3 regions of the Rhizobium zaerense genome follow, and region 2 is predicted to be linked to each of the others. Evidence: predicted binding sites of a transcription regulator. Region 2 holds the regulator's gene; each other region holds the start of a gene.
What was found. The regulator LexA, encoded in region 2, represses DNA repair genes until DNA is damaged. The targets are predictions, from matches to a motif close to TGTTCNNNNTGTGTTCNG.

Region 1 (5,706 bases), 2.4 Mb from region 2:
CGACGCGATGAGAACGGCGACGAGGGAATTCAGCAAAGTGTGAATCATGGAAACGTTTCCTTTCCGGTGCGCCGGGCGGCTTTGCCTGTCCGTTGCGCTCGCAAAGGAAATATGTACCTAGCCGTTTGGCGGCGGTAGATTTGACTTTCGCAGCCAATTGTCAACGTCGCGTTGACGGATGCGGCAGCCAAAGAAAAACGGGCGCCGAAGCGCCCGTTGGGAGTCCGAGATGTTTTTGCCGATCAGCAGCGGGCCTCGTAGCGGCGGCCATAGCGGTCGCGGTAGACGCAGTAGCCGCGGCGTTCGACCGAGTGGCCGATGAGTGCGCCGGTCAGGCCGCCGGCAACGGCGCCGACAGCGGCACCACCCCAGCTGTTGGTGACGACACCGCCGATAACAGCGCCCGTGCCGGCGCCGATCGCCGTGCCTTGCTCGGTCGCCGTGCAGGATGCCAAGGCGCCGACGAGGGCACCAATAAGAACAATCTTCTTCATCATGTCGTAACTCCCCAGGTTAGTTGGGCTTTAGATGCGGCCCATTAGTACAAGGATAATGATAATCACGAGAACTAGCCCTAAACCGCCGGAAGGTCCATAGCCCCAGCCACGGCTATAACCCCAATTCGGCAGGGCTCCGATCAAGAGCAGAATGAGGATAATAAGAAGTATTGTGCCAAGCATGGTGTGTTTCCTTCATCTCATCGGCAATTTGGATGGACGAGAAACACACATTGGCGATTTTTGTTCCCGGTTCAGCTCCGGAAATGTGACGGCGCCTGATTCACGGTTTAAGTTGCGTTATTTCCGGAAATTGCCACTATGGTTAAAAAGACATGTAAATACAATATGTTGCGGTGAACAAATCGGGAAAATCGCGATGTCGCCGATCTGTCAGCGATTCGTTCCGTGTTTGATCGGAACTGCGATATTGGCCGCCTTGACTTAACGCCATCTGAATCCGGCTCCTGAAAGATTGATGCCGATGCGACGAGGCGGCGCGAAAGGATCTGCCGCCGATCCGCATCTAGCACCCGGACCTGAAGCCGCTACCAGATATTGTCGTGAACGAAAGGCGAAAACGGCGGAGTCAGCGATTCGTCTCCGATTCGTTCCGGCTTTGGTCGAGAGGTTAATTTCGGGCGGATATTCATCCGTTCAACATCGGGGCGGGAATCGTCACCCGCGACCTCGAAAATGCAAACGGGAGAGAGTCTCATGATTCAGCATCTAGTGGGAAAAAGTGATTCAAAATCAATACTTAGCCGTGAACAAAAGCTGAATCAGCGGGAGTCAGCGATTCGTCGCTGATTCGTTCTCACGCTGTTCCGAATCGGACATTCGGGCATTCCGCACGACTCGCAAAGGTCGTAATCCCCGAGACATTTTGAAATCTGCCCTTGCGTTTGCGGCGGCAGCTGTCCATGTGTTCTCTGCTTCCACCGAGGAGCCGAGATTTTCCTGGGGCCACCCGCCTCATTTGCATGGACCCATGACTCTGACTTCGCAGCCGATGATTCTGAGCGGGCGCGGTGTGACCGCGGTGCTCGGGCCGACCAATACCGGCAAGACCCATTATGCCATCGAGCGCATGGTCGCGCACGGAACGGGCGTGATCGGCCTGCCGCTCCGGCTGCTGGCGCGCGAGGTCTATACGCGGGTGGTGGAGAAGGTCGGCGTACAGAATGTGGCCCTGGTCACCGGCGAGGAAAAGATTTCGCCGCCCAATGCGCGTTTTTCCGTCTGCACTGTCGAGGCGATGCCGCGAGAGACCAGAGCCGCCTTCGTCGCGATCGACGAGGTGCAGCTCGCCGGCGATCTCGAGCGTGGCCATATCTTCACCGACCGCATCCTGCATCTTCGCGGCCGCGAGGAAACGCTGTTGCTCGGCGCGGCGACAATGCGGCCGATCCTGCAGCAGCTCCTGCCCGGCATCACAATCGTCGAGCGGCCGCGGCTTTCGCATCTTTTCTATGCCGGGCAGAAGAAGATCACCCGGCTGCCGCAGCGCTCGGCCATCGTCGCCTTCTCCGCCGACGAGGTCTATGCCATCGCCGAGCTCATTCGCCGGCAGCGCGGCGGCGCGGCGGTCGTGCTCGGTGCGCTCAGCCCGCGCACCCGCAATGCGCAGGTGGCGCTCTATCAGGCGGGCGACGTCGAATACCTGGTGGCGACCGATGCGATCGGCATGGGCCTCAACCTCGATGTCGATCACGTCGCCTTTGCCCAGGACCGGAAATTCGACGGTTACCAGTTCCGCAATCTCAATCCGGGCGAACTCGGCCAGGTCGCTGGCCGCGCCGGGCGGCACGTGCGAGACGGGACCTTCGGCGTCACCGGACAAGTCTCGCCTTTTGACGACGAGCTGGTGCAGCGCATCGAAGGACACGAGTTCGATAACGTCAAGGTTTTGCAGTGGCGGACGACGGAGATGGACTTCTCCTCAATCGCGTCGCTGCGCGCCAGCCTTGAGGTCGGGCCGCGTGTGCCGGGGCTGACGCGGGCGCTGCCTGCGGTCGACCAGCAGGCGCTGGAGCAGCTTTCGCGTTATCCCGAGGTCATCGATCTCGCCGACAGGCCGGCGCGCGTCGAAAAACTCTGGGAGGCTTGCGCGCTTCCCGACTATCGGCGTATCACCCCAGCACAACATGCCGATCTTATCTCGACCCTCTTTTCCGATCTCGTCCGCTATGGCACGGTGAACGAGCAGTTTCTTGCGGAGCAGGTTCATCGCTCCGATCGAACAGATGGCGAAATTGACACGCTTTCGGCGCGAATCGCGCAGATAAGGACCTGGACCTACGTTTCAGATCGGCCCGGTTGGCTTGCCGATCCGACACACTGGCAGGAAAAGACGCGGGAAATCGAAGATCGATTGTCCGACGCGTTACATGAAAGGTTGACGAAACGCTTTGTTGATCGCAGGACATCTGTGCTCATGAAGCGCCTGAGAGAGAATGCGATGCTGGAAGCTGAAATCAGTGTGAATGGCGATGTCTTCGTTGAAGGACATCATGTAGGGCAGTTGAGCGGATTCCGTTTCACGCCGGTGGCGGGAACGGACGGACCGGATGCCAAGGCGGTTCAGGCTGCGTCGCAGAAGGCGCTCGGGCTCGAGTTCGAAGCCCGCGCGGCCCGGATGCATGCCGCCGGCAACAGCGATCTGGTGATCGGTTCGGATGGGTTGATCCGTTGGCTGGGCGACCCGGTGGCGCGGCTTTCGGGCAGCGATCACATCATGCGTCCGCGCGTGATCCTGCTGGCCGACGAGCAACTGACGGGCAATGCCCGCGATCACGTTGCCGCGCGCATCGAGCGCTTCGTCAATCATCATATCAGCACGGTGCTGAAGCCGCTCGATGATCTGTCGCGCGCCGAGGACCTGCAGGGGCTCGCCAAGGGGCTTGCCTTCCAGCTCGTCGAGAATCTCGGGGTGCTGTTCCGCCGCGACGTGACCGAGGAGGTGAAGTCGCTGGACCAGGAAGCCCGCGCCTCCATGCGCCGCTACGGCGTGCGTTTCGGCGCCTATCATATCTTCGTTCCGGCACTTCTGAAGCCGGCGCCGGCCGAACTCATCACGCTGCTCTGGGCGCTGAAGAACGACGGTTTGGACAAGCCGGGCTACGGCGATCTCATTCCCGTGCTTGCCGCCGGCCGCACCTCCGTCGTCACCGATCCGAGCTTCGAGCGGATGTTCTACAAGCTCGCCGGCTTCCGTTTCCTCGGCAAGCGTGCCGTGCGTATCGACATCCTGGAACGGCTTGCCGATATCATCCGTCCGCTGCTGCAATGGAAGCCCGGTCAGAACAACCGTCCGGAGGGCGCCTATGACGGCCGCCGCTTCACGACGACGACGGCGATGCTGTCGATCCTCGGTGCGACACTCGAGGACATGGAAGAAATCCTCAAGGGTCTCGGCTATCGCGCCGATGCCGTGAAGGCGGAAGAAGCGTCGGCACATCTTGCGACGCAGGATGCAGCCTCAGCGCCCGCCGCCAGCGCGCAAGCGCCCGCGGAAGAAACAGCCGAAAAGGCCGACCACGACGATGCCGACGGCGCGGCAGAAGAGACTGCTGCCGAGCCCGCCGCAACCGAGGCGGCTTCGGCAGTCGCGGAGGCGCCCGTGGCGGAAGGGGTCGAAATCGCCGCTCCGGCCGAACCGATCGAGACATCCGCTCCTGCGGAAGCGGTATCGGCTTCCGATGAAACAGTACCTGCATCTGGGGAAGCCGGCGAGCCGGCGGAACCGAAGCCGGTTCTTCTGTGGCGTCTTGGCGGTCGCAACGACAATCAGCGCCAGGCGCGTGGCGGGCATGGCGAACGCCGTGGCGGCCAGGGCGAGCAGCGCGGTCAAAGCCAGGAGCGCGGCGACCGCAATCGCCGGCCGGGCAGCGGTGAAGGCGGCGAGGGCAATCGCGGTGGCGACGGCCGCGACAACAATCGCCAGAACCGCGGCAAGGACGGCGCCGGTCGCGATGGCGGCCGGCCGCAGCAGGCAAGAGGCGACCGCAACAACCAACCACGGGGCGACCAGCCGCGTGGCGACCGGCAGGAGCGTGGCGATCGCAAGGATCGCGGTGAGCGTAACGATCGTAACGACCGCAACAACAATCGTAGCGGCTCACAGCCGCTGCGCTTCGAGGCCAAGCCACCGCGCAAGGAGAAGCCGATCGATCCGGATTCGCCTTTCGCCAAGCTTGCAGCTCTCAAGGAGCAGATGAAGAAGTAATCATGAGCGGGGAGACACAGCCGACAAGCGGTTCGCGCCAGCGCATCGACAAGTGGCTGTTCTTCGCGCGCATGGTGAAGTCGCGCTCGCTGGCGCAGAGCCATATCCAATCGGGCCATGTGCGCGTCAACGGCGAGCGCTGCAGCCATCCGAGCCAGATGGTCAAGCCGGGCGACCGTATCGAGCTGACGCTGGAGCGGCGCGATGTCGTTCTCGTCATGCGGCTTGCCGGCGAGCGGCGGGGTCCTTACGAGGAGGCGCGCCTGCTCTACGACGACCAATCCCCGCCACCGGATGAGGCAAAACGTCTCACGCCCTACGAGCAGGCGATCCGGGCGACCGGCGCCGGCCGTCCGACCAAAAAGGAAAGACGTGCAATCGACAGGCTGATGTCGGACGAGGATTAGAAAACTCTGTCTGCGGCGGCGGTTTTTGCAGATCGTTTATCCTTGAAATCCGGCGCTAAAGCCGATACGTCACTGACAACCTGCCGGAAGCGTGCTTGCCTCCCAAGCCTGCTCACGCTTTTCCTCCGGCACGGGGATAGGCGCGACGTTCCAGGTTGCCCGGCCCCATCCGCATGGAAATCCTGGAGTTCTTCATGACCTATGTCGTGACCGACAATTGCATCAAGTGCAAATACACCGACTGCGTGGAAGTCTGCCCTGTCGACTGCTTTTATGAGGGCGAGAATTTCCTCGTCATCCATCCTGACGAATGCATCGATTGCGGCGTCTGCGAACCGGAATGTCCCGCCGAGGCGATCAAGCCCGATACTGAGCCGGGCCTCGACAAATGGCTGAAGATCAACACCGAATATGCCACGATCTGGCCGAATATCACGATCAAGAAGGACCCGTTGCCCGAGGCCAAGGAAATGGATGGCGAGACCGGAAAATTCGAGAAGTATTTCTCCGACAAGCCCGGTTCCGGCGATTGAGACAGCGCCTACATTCGGTCGCCGGATTCAGGCGACCGTCG
Region 2 (5,706 bases):
AGGCACTGCAGCGATGAGCCGCACGCATATCGGAAGCCGATGATTCAACTCGTCTTTTGGCGCTTGCGATTTTCCCTCGTATTTCAATCGATTATGCTTGCCGGATTTGATCGGAGGTTGCATTCTGGCCGCCTTCGCAGCTGGGCTTGGGCGGCACATGCAGGAGTTGACCACAGTCGAATTGCGGCCGGAAGCAGGCGAAGGCCTCGCCGACTCCGCCGGTTTTTCTCCACCTGTCATGGTGACGCGCCCGACAAGAACGCAGTCGACGAGCCCCTTGCGGCACCGGCTGCCGGCAGCAGCCTCGCAATCGCTGCGTATCGGCATGCGGATGCTGAGCGAAGAGGCGGACCACGGCCGTCTGCTGCTTGTCTCGCCTGTCTTCCTCGGTGCCGGGTCAGCCTTCTGGTTTCTCGCGGCATCGGACTTTCCGCTCGTTGCATCGCTGCTCTGCCTGTTGCTGCTGATCGTCGCCGTTCTCATCGCCAGCCGCAGCCGGGCGGCATTGCGGGCAACGCTGCTGGCGCTTGCACTTGTGGCCTGCGGCATGGCCTCCGCGCAGCTCGAGAGCTGGCGGGCTTCGACCGTGATCCTCGATTCCGCCGTCACGACGACGGTGACCGGCCGTGTGGAACGGCGCGAAGGCGACGGTCGCGGCCGGTGGCGCTACATTCTTGCCGTCACCGGTACGGAGGCGCCGGAAGTGAAGCGGTCGCCCGAACGCATAACTGCGATCACCCGCGGCGCAGACGCGCCCATCGAGATCGGTGATATCATAACCGGCAGGGCGCGGCTGACGCCGCCGGCAGGTCCAGCACTTCCTGAGCTCAACGACTTCTCCTTCGGTGCCTATTTCGATGGAATCGGCGCGAACGGCTTCTTCTACGGCGCGCCGTCGAAGGTCGACTGGCAGGCAGGTCCGCAGGCGGCAAGATCGACGTGGGAAGCTCTGCTCGAAGGGCTCTACCGGCTGCGCAGCGGCATTGGCGACCGCATAAGGTCGATCTTGCCTGGCGACACCGGCGCTTTCGCCGCTGCTCTGGTGACGGACGAGCGGCGCGCCATCTCGAATGAGACGACGGAAGCGCTGCGCCAGTCCGGCCTGGCTCATATCGTCGCCATCTCCGGCCTCAACATGGCGCTGTCGGCCGGTATCTTCTTCGTTGGGTTCCGGATGTTGCTCAGCCTCTTTCCCGGCGTCGCTGAGGCCTATCCGACGAAGAAGATCGCTGCCGCCGGCGCGCTCATCGCCGTGACCGCCTATTTCCTGATCTCGGGCTTTGGGGTCTCTGCCGAACGCGCCTTCATCATGATGGCCATCATGTTGATTGCCGTCTTCTTCGACCGGCCGTCGATCAGCCTGCGCAATGTCGCGCTCTCCGCGCTCGTCATCATCGCCATTTCGCCGTCCGAGGTCTTGGGTCCGAGCTTCCAGATGTCCTTTGCCGCGACATTGGCGCTGGTCTCGGGCTATCAGCTGTGGAAGGACCGGCGCGTCCGCGAAAACGCCTTCCTCAAGCTGCCGATCATCAGGCCGGTCGTTACGGTTGCGGGTTTCTTCGGCGGCGTCTTCCTGACGTCGCTGATCGGCGGCTTTTCAACCGCGCTGTTTTCGATCGAGCATTTTCATCGCCTGACCGCCTATGGCCTGCCGGCAAACCTCGCGACGATGCCGATCATCTCCTTTATCGTCATGCCGGCCGGGCTGCTGGCGATGCTGCTCATGCCTTTCGGTCTGGATGTTTGGGCCTGGAAGGTCGTCGGATTCGGCCTCGATCTGGTGATCGCGGTCGCAAAGACGGTATCCGGCTGGGGCGGCAATATCGACGTTGGCCGTTTGCCCGGCTGGTATTTCGCGGTCGCCGTGGCAGGCTTTCTTCTGCTGACGCTGCTCCGGACGCGACTGCGCCATTCCGGCACATCGATCATCGCAGTCTCGACGCTCATCCTGTTCCTTCTACCGGTTCCCCGGCCGCCGGATCTGGTGATTTCGGAGGATGGCAATCTCGTCGCGGTCGTCGAGGCGGCAGCAATGGCGTCCAACCGTGAACGACCGCCGGATTTCATCTTCGACCAATGGCAGAGAGCGCTGGTCCTGCCGACGCATGATCCGCCGAAGATGCTGGATGGTCCTGCTATCCCGCCGGAGGGAGAAGACCGCCGCGTCAGGCTTTCCCGCGATCAGCAGACCGAAGCGAGGACCGCGATGCGTGCAGCCGCAGCGGCCGGTGAAGCAAACCGCTTTTCCTGCGTCAAAAAGGCCTGGTGCACATCAAGGCTTGGCAATGGCCAGGTCGTGGCCGTCATCGACAATGCCGCCTATCTCGGCCCCGCATGCGACGCCGCCGATATCGTCGTGACGTCGGTCCGCCTGCGCTTCAACAGCTGCCGCTCAGGTGCGACGCTCTTCACCGGTGAAACGCTGCGCAGGACCGGTTCCGTCGAGTTGCGCTTCACGAACGCCGGCCTGGAGGTGGCAACCGCATTCGATGCATTGTCGCGGCCATGGATGCGCCATCGCGCCTATGACTGGCGCAGCAATAGTTTTACCGAGCCCGGTCTAGCCAAGGTCAGTGATAGCGGCGAATAAGACCGACGAGCTTGCCCTGAACCTTGACACGGTCCGGCCCGAAAATCCGGGTCTCGTAAGCCGGGTTGGCGGCTTCGAGCGCAATCGAGGCGCCCTTGCGGCGGAAGCGTTTGAGTGTCGCTTCCTCGTCGTCGACGAGAGCAACGACGATGTCGCCAGGACTTGCGGTGCTGCCGTTGCGGATGATCACGGTGTCGCCGTCAAAGATGCCGGCGTCGATCATCGAATCGCCCTTGACCTCCAGCGCATAATGTTCACCGGAACCGAGCATGTCGGCCGGAACGACGATGTCGTGGGTGTTGTTCTGGATCGCCGAGATCGGAACACCGGCGGCGATGCGGCCCATGACCGGCACGGAGACCGAGTTGCCGTTGTCGGCGACGGGTTTTGCAGGGGCAGGAGCGGCGACCGGCTGTGGCTTGCCGAGGCTGCCCTCGATGACGCTCGGCGAAAAGCCACGCCGCGGCTGGATGCTGGGGCTGTAGGCCTCCGGAAGCTTGATGACCTCGATCGCGCGGGCCCGGTTCGGTAGGCGGCGAATGAAGCCACGTTCCTCGAGCGCTGTAATCAAGCGATGAATCCCGGACTTCGAAGCGAGGTCCAGGGCATCCTTCATTTCGTCGAAAGATGGCGGAACGCCGGATTCCTTCATGCGCTCATGAATGAAAAGGAGAAGCTCCTGTTGTTTGCGCGTGAGCATCGACGTTGTGACCTCGTGATTGAAACAAATCCAGAACAGACACTATATGTTCCATATGTGTTCCGCAAGTAGCTAAATTTCCGTAAAACTTGGCACCAACTCGTCGAGATTCTTATTTTCATTCGCCGGATTGGACACATGTCTTGCATTGAGGGTGGCGCTGTCGCACATCTCTTGCCGATTTGAGGAGGGATATGATGAACACGCATTCCACCAAACCGTACCCGCTGGATCATGTCGTGCTGCCGGTCGTCGACATCGATCTGGCGCGCGAAAGGCTCGGCAAGCTCGGCTTCACCGTTGCCGCCGATGCGCGCCATCCCTTCGGAACGGAGAATGCCTGCGTCTTCTTTGCCGACAAGACCTATCTGGAGCCGCTCGGGATCGCGAGCGTCGAGGAGAGCGAGGCATCGGCGCGACGAGGCAATGTCTTCACCGCTCGCAACCGGGCTTTCCGCTTCCGTTGCGGCGCGGAGGGGCTTTCGGCGGTGGCCTTCGGCAGCAAGGATGCCGGCATCGATCATCAGGATTTCGTCGGCAACGGGTCGAGCGCCGGGGAGATGCTGCAGTTCAACCGGCCGATGACGATGCCGGACGGCTCCGAGACGATTGCCGGCTTCAAGCTGGCTTTTGCCGGCGACCTGCGCGCGCCTGATCTCTTGCTCTTCACCGTCGAGCGTATCAATCCGCTGCCGGCCGACCGCGCCGCGCTGGAGACGCATGCCAATGGCGTGACCGGCATAACGGAGATCGCGCTTTGCGCGCCGGAACCGGCCGCATTCGCTGCCTTCGTCGGCCTTGCAGCGGCGCAATCGGCAGTCGAGAAAACCGGTTTCGGCGTCAATGTCGCGGCGTCAAATGCGAAAATCGGTCTGATGACGCCGGAAGGGCTGGAGGCCTATTTCGACATCGCCGGCTCATCCGCAGATCGCGGCCTGCGCGGCCGGGCAATCCTCTTTGCTGTTGCCGATCTTGCCGTGACAGAAGCGCATTTGGCTGCTAACGGGGTGACATACACGCGCAAGAACAATCGCATTCTGGTGAAGCCCGCGCCCGGGCAGGGCACGCTCTTCGCCTTCGAGGAAACACGATGAGCACTGATACGAATTCCGACGTCAGGGTCGGCGAAGGCCAAGGCCAGGTCACCTTTTCCAATACCGGCCGCCTGTCGCTAATTGCCGGTCCCTGCCAGATGGAGAGCCGCGACCACGCCTTCATGGTCGCCGGCACGCTGAAGGAGCTTTGCGGAAGGCTCGGCATCGGCCTCGTCTACAAGAGTTCCTTCGACAAGGCGAACCGGACCTCGCTCTCGGCCGAACGCGGTATCGGGATCGAAAAGGGCATGGAGGTCTTTGCCGACCTCAAGAAGGAATTCGGCTTTCCCGTCCTGACCGACGTTCATACCGCCGAACAATGCGCCGAGGTGGCAAAGATCGTCGACGTCCTGCAGATCCCGGCCTTCCTTTGCCGCCAGACCGACCTTCTTATTGCCGCGGCCAAGACCGGCCGCGTCGTCAACGTCAAGAAGGGCCAGTTCCTCGCTCCCTGGGATATGAAGAACGTTCTGAAGAAGCTCAATGCCAGTGGCAATCCGAACGTGCTGCTGTGCGAGCGCGGCGCCTCTTTCGGTTACAACACGCTGGTTTCCGACATGCGTTCGCTGCCGATCATGGCGGCGATGGGCGCCCCCGTTATCTTCGATGCGACCCATTCCGTGGCGCAGCCGGGCGGGCAGGGCGAATCCTCCGGCGGTCAGCGGGAATTCGTGGAAACGCTGGCGCGCGCAGCGGTGGCTACCGGTATCGCCGGCGTGTTCGTCGAAACCCACCAGGACCCCGACAATGCACCTTCCGACGGCCCCAACATGGTCTATCTCAAGGACATGCCGCGGCTGCTTGAAAAGCTACTCGCCTTCGATGCGGTCGCCAAGGCTTGACGTTCAACAGCCTGACATGATCGTGCTATAGGCGAGATCCGAACACGGTCCGAAGGCTGGAAATTGCAGCATTGTAATTTGCACGCCTTCGACTAAGACAGGTTTCGAACCGACTTATCACCCACCGAGCAGGAAGAACCCATGACTGCAATCACCGATATCATCGCCCGCGAGATTCTCGATAGCCGTGGCAACCCCACCGTCGAAGTCGATGTCTATCTCGAAGATGGCAGCATGGGCCGCGCGGCCGTTCCCTCGGGTGCCTCGACGGGCGCGCATGAGGCGGTCGAACTGCGCGACGGCGGCAAGCGCTACTTGGGCAAGGGCGTCGAAAAGGCGGTCGAAGCCGCCAACACCGAGATCTTCGACGCGATCGGCGGCATCGACGCCGAAAACCAGATCCAGATCGACAACATCATGATCGAGCTGGACGGCACGCCGAACAAGTCGCGCCTCGGCGCCAACGCCATCCTCGGCGTG
Region 3 (5,706 bases), 1.8 Mb from region 2:
GGTGAATTTCTTGATCACCATCTCCCGCTTCAGCCGCGATATGTGATCGATGAAGAGCACACCGTTCAGGTGGTCGATCTCGTGCTGCAGGCAGGTGGCGAGCAGGCCGTCGGCTTCCACGGTCTGTTCCTTGCCGTTGCGGTCGAGATACTTGACCGAGACGGTGGCCGGGCGTTCGACCTCGGCATAATAGTCTGGAATCGAAAGGCAGCCTTCCTCATAGACGGAGCGCTCGTCGGAGGATGTCAGGATCTCCGGATTGATGAAGACCTGCGGCTGCTTTTCCTCGCCCTCGCGCGAGATGTCGATGACGAGCATGCGGCGCGGCACGCCGATCTGGATGGCGGCAAGGCCGATGCCCGGCGCGTCGTACATCGTTTCCAACATATCGTCGGCAAGACGCTGGAGGTCGGCATCCACCCGCTCGATCGGCTTGGACAGCTGGCGGAGAACGGGATCGGGAAGAATGATGAGTGGCTTGATGGTCATGGCGTTCCCATAACCCATCTTTTCCGACTATGGAATTATCCGGCAGGCGGGGAATACGATTTTTTGCATCCCCGCCTGGAATTTCGCCATATTGGCCTCAAGCAGCCCGTCGAGCAGCACCGGCGGAACGTCCCTCCGGCCGGGCGCGGAAGCGCCGCAGCAGCTCAATCAGGCTCTCCACCTCATCCTTGAGCCGGCGGGTTTCTGCCGAGGAGTGCTCGACCATGTCCGAATTCTGCTGGGTGATCACACCCATGTTGCGGACGGCGAGGCTGACCTCGTTGACGCCAGTCGCCTGATCGCGGGCGGCCGCGGCGATATCGGCGACGAAACGGTTGATGATATCGATGCGGCTGATCATATCGCTCAGCGCCTCACCGGTGCTGGAGACGATGCCGACGCCCTCGTTGACCTGGGTCGAGCTCTGCGAGATCAGGTTCTTGATCTCCTTGGCCGCTTCCGCGGTCCGCTGGGCGAGCTGGCGCACTTCCTGGGCGACAACGGCAAAACCCTTGCCGGCATCACCGGCGCGGGCCGCCTCGACACCAGCGTTCAGCGCCAGCAGGTTGGTCTGGAAGGCGATCTCATCGATGACGCCGATGATCTTGGAGATCCCGGTCGAGGATTTCTCGATGCCGGCCATCGCCGAGACAGCACTGGTGACGAGTTCACCGGAGTTCTTCGCCTTCTCTTGCGTCTCGCGCACCGCGGCCGAAGCCTTCTCGGCATTGGCGGCCGTCTGGCCGACGCTGACGGACAGCTGCTGCAGGGCGGCCGAGCTCTCCTCGACGCCTGCCGCCTGCTGGGCGGTTCGTAGCGCCAGATCGTTGGTCGCATTGGATATAACGTCGGCGCCGCTCATGATATGGCCCGAGGTCTCGCGTACGGAGGCGAAGGACTGGCTTAGCGCCCTGACGGCGCGGTTGTAATCCTCGGCCATCTGCCTGAAATTGCCCGGCAGGTCGGACGGCAGGGTGGCTTCAAGATCGCCTTTCGACAGCGCTTCCAGACCGCGGCGCAGTTGCTCCAGGGCGATCGCCTGGTCGGATTCGGCCTGGGCGCGCTCTTCTTCCAAGGCGCGACGCTTGGCTTCGAGCGTTTCCAGATAGACCGAGATGGAATAATCCACGTCGAGCATGCCTGATTTGATGACGGCCGACAGCTTCTCGGCCAATGCCTTGCCCTCTCGGCGCGCAAAGATCGACGGCCACTGCTTCTCCATGATGCCTTTGACGAGCTCGGACATGACGATGGCGTAACCGCCGATATACCAGCGCGGCTCCAGCCCGATGCGGGCGTGGGTGCGGCCGACTGCGGTCACGCCGTTGACATAGCTCTCATCGAACGCGCCGCCGGCAAGATTGGCCCAATGATCCTGCTGGCGCTTCTTGGCATGGCCGACGTGATTCTTATCGGCGAAGAAGCCGGCGACAGCAGGGGTCTTGGCGATCTTGGCGTAGAATTTGTCGAGGGCGCCGCCGATCAGCTCTGATATCACAGGGCGCAGATCCCGCATCGACTTGCGCGCCGCCTCATCCAGTTCGATGAAATCGAGGCGCTGCCTGAGGGCATTGTCGGTCTGCTGGGCGGTCATGGAGATCTCTGTACTTGGCGCGCGGCGCGGGACGGAATTTCTGCGCCGCAGGTTTTGGCCAATATGGTTGAGCAATCGTTAAATCGGACGGCGATTTCTTCTCGCCGAGCGAGAAGAACGATAGCGTGCGAGGATATTGCACGCCGTCCATTCCGTTCACGTTTTGATCTATATATCGCCGTTTCTTCTGTTATGCTTGCCGCATGACCATCCATTCCGAATCGCTCGCCCTTTCCCTTGCCTCGATCAGTCCGGCCATGCTGGCGCTTGCCGGCGGCGTTCTCGCCGCCCTCGCCCTGCTAGTGATCGTGCTTCTGCTGCGCGGCGCCAGCCTTCGCCGCGAGCAGGCGGAGGAAGCGAGCTTTCGTGCCGAGGAAAACGAAGCGCGGATGGCCGAGCTTTTGAAGATCCAGGCCGAGATGCAGGGCCGCATCGCGGCGATGACCGAGGTCTTCGGCGCGCGGCAGAGCGAACTCAACCAGACGATCAGCCAGCGCCTCGACGGCATGTCGCAGCGCATGAGCTCGACGATCACCGAGCAGACGAAATCGACGCATGAGAACCTGCAAAGGCTGCAGGAGCGGCTGGCGGTCATCGATGCCGCGCAGAACAATATCCAGACGCTCGCCAAGGATGTCGTCGGACTGCAGGCCATTCTGTCCAACAAGCAGACGCGCGGCGCCTTCGGCCAGTCCAGGATGGAAACGATTGTTGCCGACGGTCTGCCGATGGGCGCCTACGCCTTCCAGCAGACGCTGTCCAACGGTTCACGGCCGGACTGCACGATCCGCATGCCGAACGGCGCGCCGCCGCTGGTGATCGACGCGAAATTTCCGCTCGAAGCCTGGAACGCGATCCGCGACGCCGGCAGCCCCGAGGCAGGCAAGATCGCCGGCCAGCAGTTCCGCCGCGATATGGAAATCCATATCCGAGACATTTCCGAGAAATATCTGATCCAGGGGGAAACGCAGGATACGGCCTTTCTCTTCGTGCCATCCGAATCGATCTTCGCCGAGATCCACGAGCACTTCGAGCCGGTGGTGCAGAAGGCGCACCGCGCGCGTATCGTCATCGTCTCGCCGTCGCTGCTGATGTTGTCGATCCAGGTCATCCAGGCCGTGCTCAAGGATCAGCGCATGCGGGCGCAGGCGCATCTGATCCAGGGCGAGGTGGCAATCCTGATGGACGATCTCAGCCGCCTCGACGAGCGGGTGCGCAAGCTGCAAGGCCATTTCGCCATGGCGCAGAAGGATATCGACATGGTGGTCACGTCGGCCGACAAGCTGACCAAACGCGGCGCCAAGATCGAAGCGCTGGAATTTGAGGCGGGCGGCGGCGATGCACCCCCCGCCCGCGACGGCGAGGCCGCGGCCAAATCGGTAGAAAGCCGCACCGGTCTTCTGAAGCTCCGGGTGGTTGACGAGGAGTGATCGCTTCGGGCAGTGTCTCGCCCGCATGAAACAGTAGGAGCATGATGTCGGCCGAAAACCGATCACACTTTTCGGCATCATGCTCTAGAAGACGGGACACATTCATGATCACAGTTTTCGGGTCCATCAACATGGATCTCATCGCCACGACCGAGCGCCTGCCGAAGCCCGGTGAGACGGTGGCCGGCAACGGCTTTGCGACGGCCGCCGGCGGCAAGGGCGCCAACCAGGCGCTGGCAGCGCGGCGCGCCGGCCGCTACGTGCATATGGCCGGCGCCGTCGGCAAGGATGCTTTCGCTGCGGAGGCGCTGGCCCTGCTCGATGATGCAGGCACCGACCTTTCCCTCATCAACCATGTCGACGGTCCGACAGGCACGGCGCTGATCCTTGTCGGCGGCGACGGCGAGAACATGATTGCCGTCGTTCCCGGCGCCAATGGCCAGGTCACGCCTGCCGATGCCGAGACGGCGATCGGCCGCATGAACGAAGGCGATATCCTGATGCTGCAGCTCGAAGTGCCAGCTGCTGCCGTCGAACGTGCGCTGTCGGCCGCCCGCGCCAAGGGCGTCACCAGCATCCTCAACCTCGCGCCGCTGATCCCCGATGCGCCGCGTCTCGGCCGACTTGCCGATATCGTCATTGCCAACGAAACCGAGTTCGAGCGGCTTGCCGGACAGGAGGGCATGGACGCCCAAGCACGCGAGGCAGCCCTTGCGCGCCTGCATGCGGAGACGGGCCAGACGCTGATCGTGACGCTCGGTGCCGACGGGGTCATCGCCATCCGCGACGGGGCGATTTCACGAGCGCAGGGTCTCAAGATCGAACCTGTCGATACGGTCGGCGCCGGAGACACATTCTGCGGCTATTTCGCTGCCAGCCTCGACGAAGGCCTCGATTTTGTCTCGGCGCTGCGTCGTGCGGCGGTTGCCGGTTCGCTCGCATGCCTCAAGGCCGGGGCGCAACCTTCGATCCCCTTGAGCGAGGAAGTCGCAGACAGGATATAGGGGCGTCTCTTTGCGAAACCGCCGGCGAAACGCCCTGTAATTCAGGGCGTTCCGGCGGTTTTCCTTGTCTCGACCGATCGAGTTTCATTCAAATTTAAGAGATTTCCGGCGATGTTCCTCGTGGCCGCCGGTTCCCTGCGCTTTTGGAATCCAGCTGTCGACTGCATAATTCCTTAAATCGGAATCGATTTAAGGATGAAATTATGCAGCCATTCAAAGTGCTACAGCGTCCTTTGCGCGTCTCGAAAAGACGCACGGCGCTGTAGGCGGCTGCCCCATGATGGGGCGAGCCTTCGCTCCTGCGCCGGAGAATGCCCGTTCGGCGCATCCTTGCCCGAGGACCCCATGTTCATTTTTCGCATGAAATCGCTTGCCGCGAAACTCATCGTCATCACCGGCATCGCCATCGCGCTTGTTCTCATCGTTTCGAATTTTTTCCTCATCGGCCAGACCCGGGATCGCGTCCAGACGCTGACGATGGATCAGGCCAACCTCGAAGCGAAATCGATCGCCAATGAAATCGCCGCCAATGTCGGCGAACTCGCCAGCGCCGCTCGCACCATGTCGGGCGTCATCGGCCGCGGCCATGAAGGCAAGTCGCTCGACCGCAAGGGCATGATCAACGTACTGAAAGCCAATCTCGAGCAGAACACCTTCGCCTTCGGCAGCTGGTTCTGCGAACAACTCGGCGCGCTTGACGGCAAGACCACTGAGGTCGCCAACAACAATGACGAAGGCACCAACAAGAACGGCGCCTTCACGCCATACTGGTCGAAGACCAAGGACGGCGGCATCCAATATTCGACCTTCGACAATGATTATACCGCCGCATGGTGGAAGCTCGCCGCCGACAGCGGCAAGGGCGCGATCACGACGCCCTATATGGCCGAGGGAACGGACGTGCCGACGCTGCTGACCTCGATTGCCTATCCGGTCATGTCTGGCGGCAAGATGATCGGCGTCGGCGGTGTCGATATTTCGCTGAAGTCGCTGACCGACAAGCTGCAGGCGCTGCATCCTTTCGGTTCGGGCCGCGTCACGCTGCTGTCGCAGGCCGGCAACTGGATCGTCGCGCCGATCCCCGACCTGATGACCAAGGAATACGACGGCGAGGGCACCGACATCGTCAAGACGGCGCTGTCGAGCAAGCAGCCCGGTCTCGTCAGGAACCTCACCTATGACGGCCTCG

Region 1: the regulator LexA is predicted to act here: its motif matches at 1,310-1,327, upstream of ACS4RR_RS03175 (helicase-related protein).
Region 3: the regulator LexA is predicted to act here: its motif matches at 2,237-2,254, upstream of ACS4RR_RS00395 (DNA recombination protein RmuC).

What each region holds. Positions count from the first base shown of each region.
Region 1 is NZ_CM132690.1:651,318-657,023, forward strand. Features, by position in the region: gene ACS4RR_RS03165 (YMGG-like glycine zipper-containing protein) at 243-497, opposite strand; gene ACS4RR_RS03170 (DUF3309 family protein) at 525-680, opposite strand; gene ACS4RR_RS03175 (helicase-related protein) at 1,489-4,725, shown strand; gene ACS4RR_RS03180 (Hsp15 family ribosome-associated heat shock protein) at 4,728-5,132, shown strand; gene fdxA (ferredoxin FdxA) at 5,327-5,665, shown strand.
Region 2 is NZ_CM132690.1:3,162,532-3,168,237, reverse strand. Features, by position in the region: gene ACS4RR_RS15325 (ComEC/Rec2 family competence protein) at 158-2,590, shown strand; gene lexA (transcriptional repressor LexA) at 2,571-3,290, opposite strand; gene ACS4RR_RS15315 (VOC family protein) at 3,488-4,384, shown strand; gene kdsA (3-deoxy-8-phosphooctulonate synthase) at 4,381-5,226, shown strand; gene eno (phosphopyruvate hydratase) at 5,368-5,706, shown strand, end outside.
Region 3 is NZ_CM132690.1:71,999-77,704, forward strand. Features, by position in the region: gene def (peptide deformylase) at 1-489, opposite strand, end outside; gene ACS4RR_RS00390 (globin-coupled sensor protein) at 587-2,083, opposite strand; gene ACS4RR_RS00395 (DNA recombination protein RmuC) at 2,287-3,513, shown strand; gene ACS4RR_RS00400 (ribokinase) at 3,618-4,517, shown strand; gene ACS4RR_RS00405 (methyl-accepting chemotaxis protein) at 4,863-5,706, shown strand, end outside.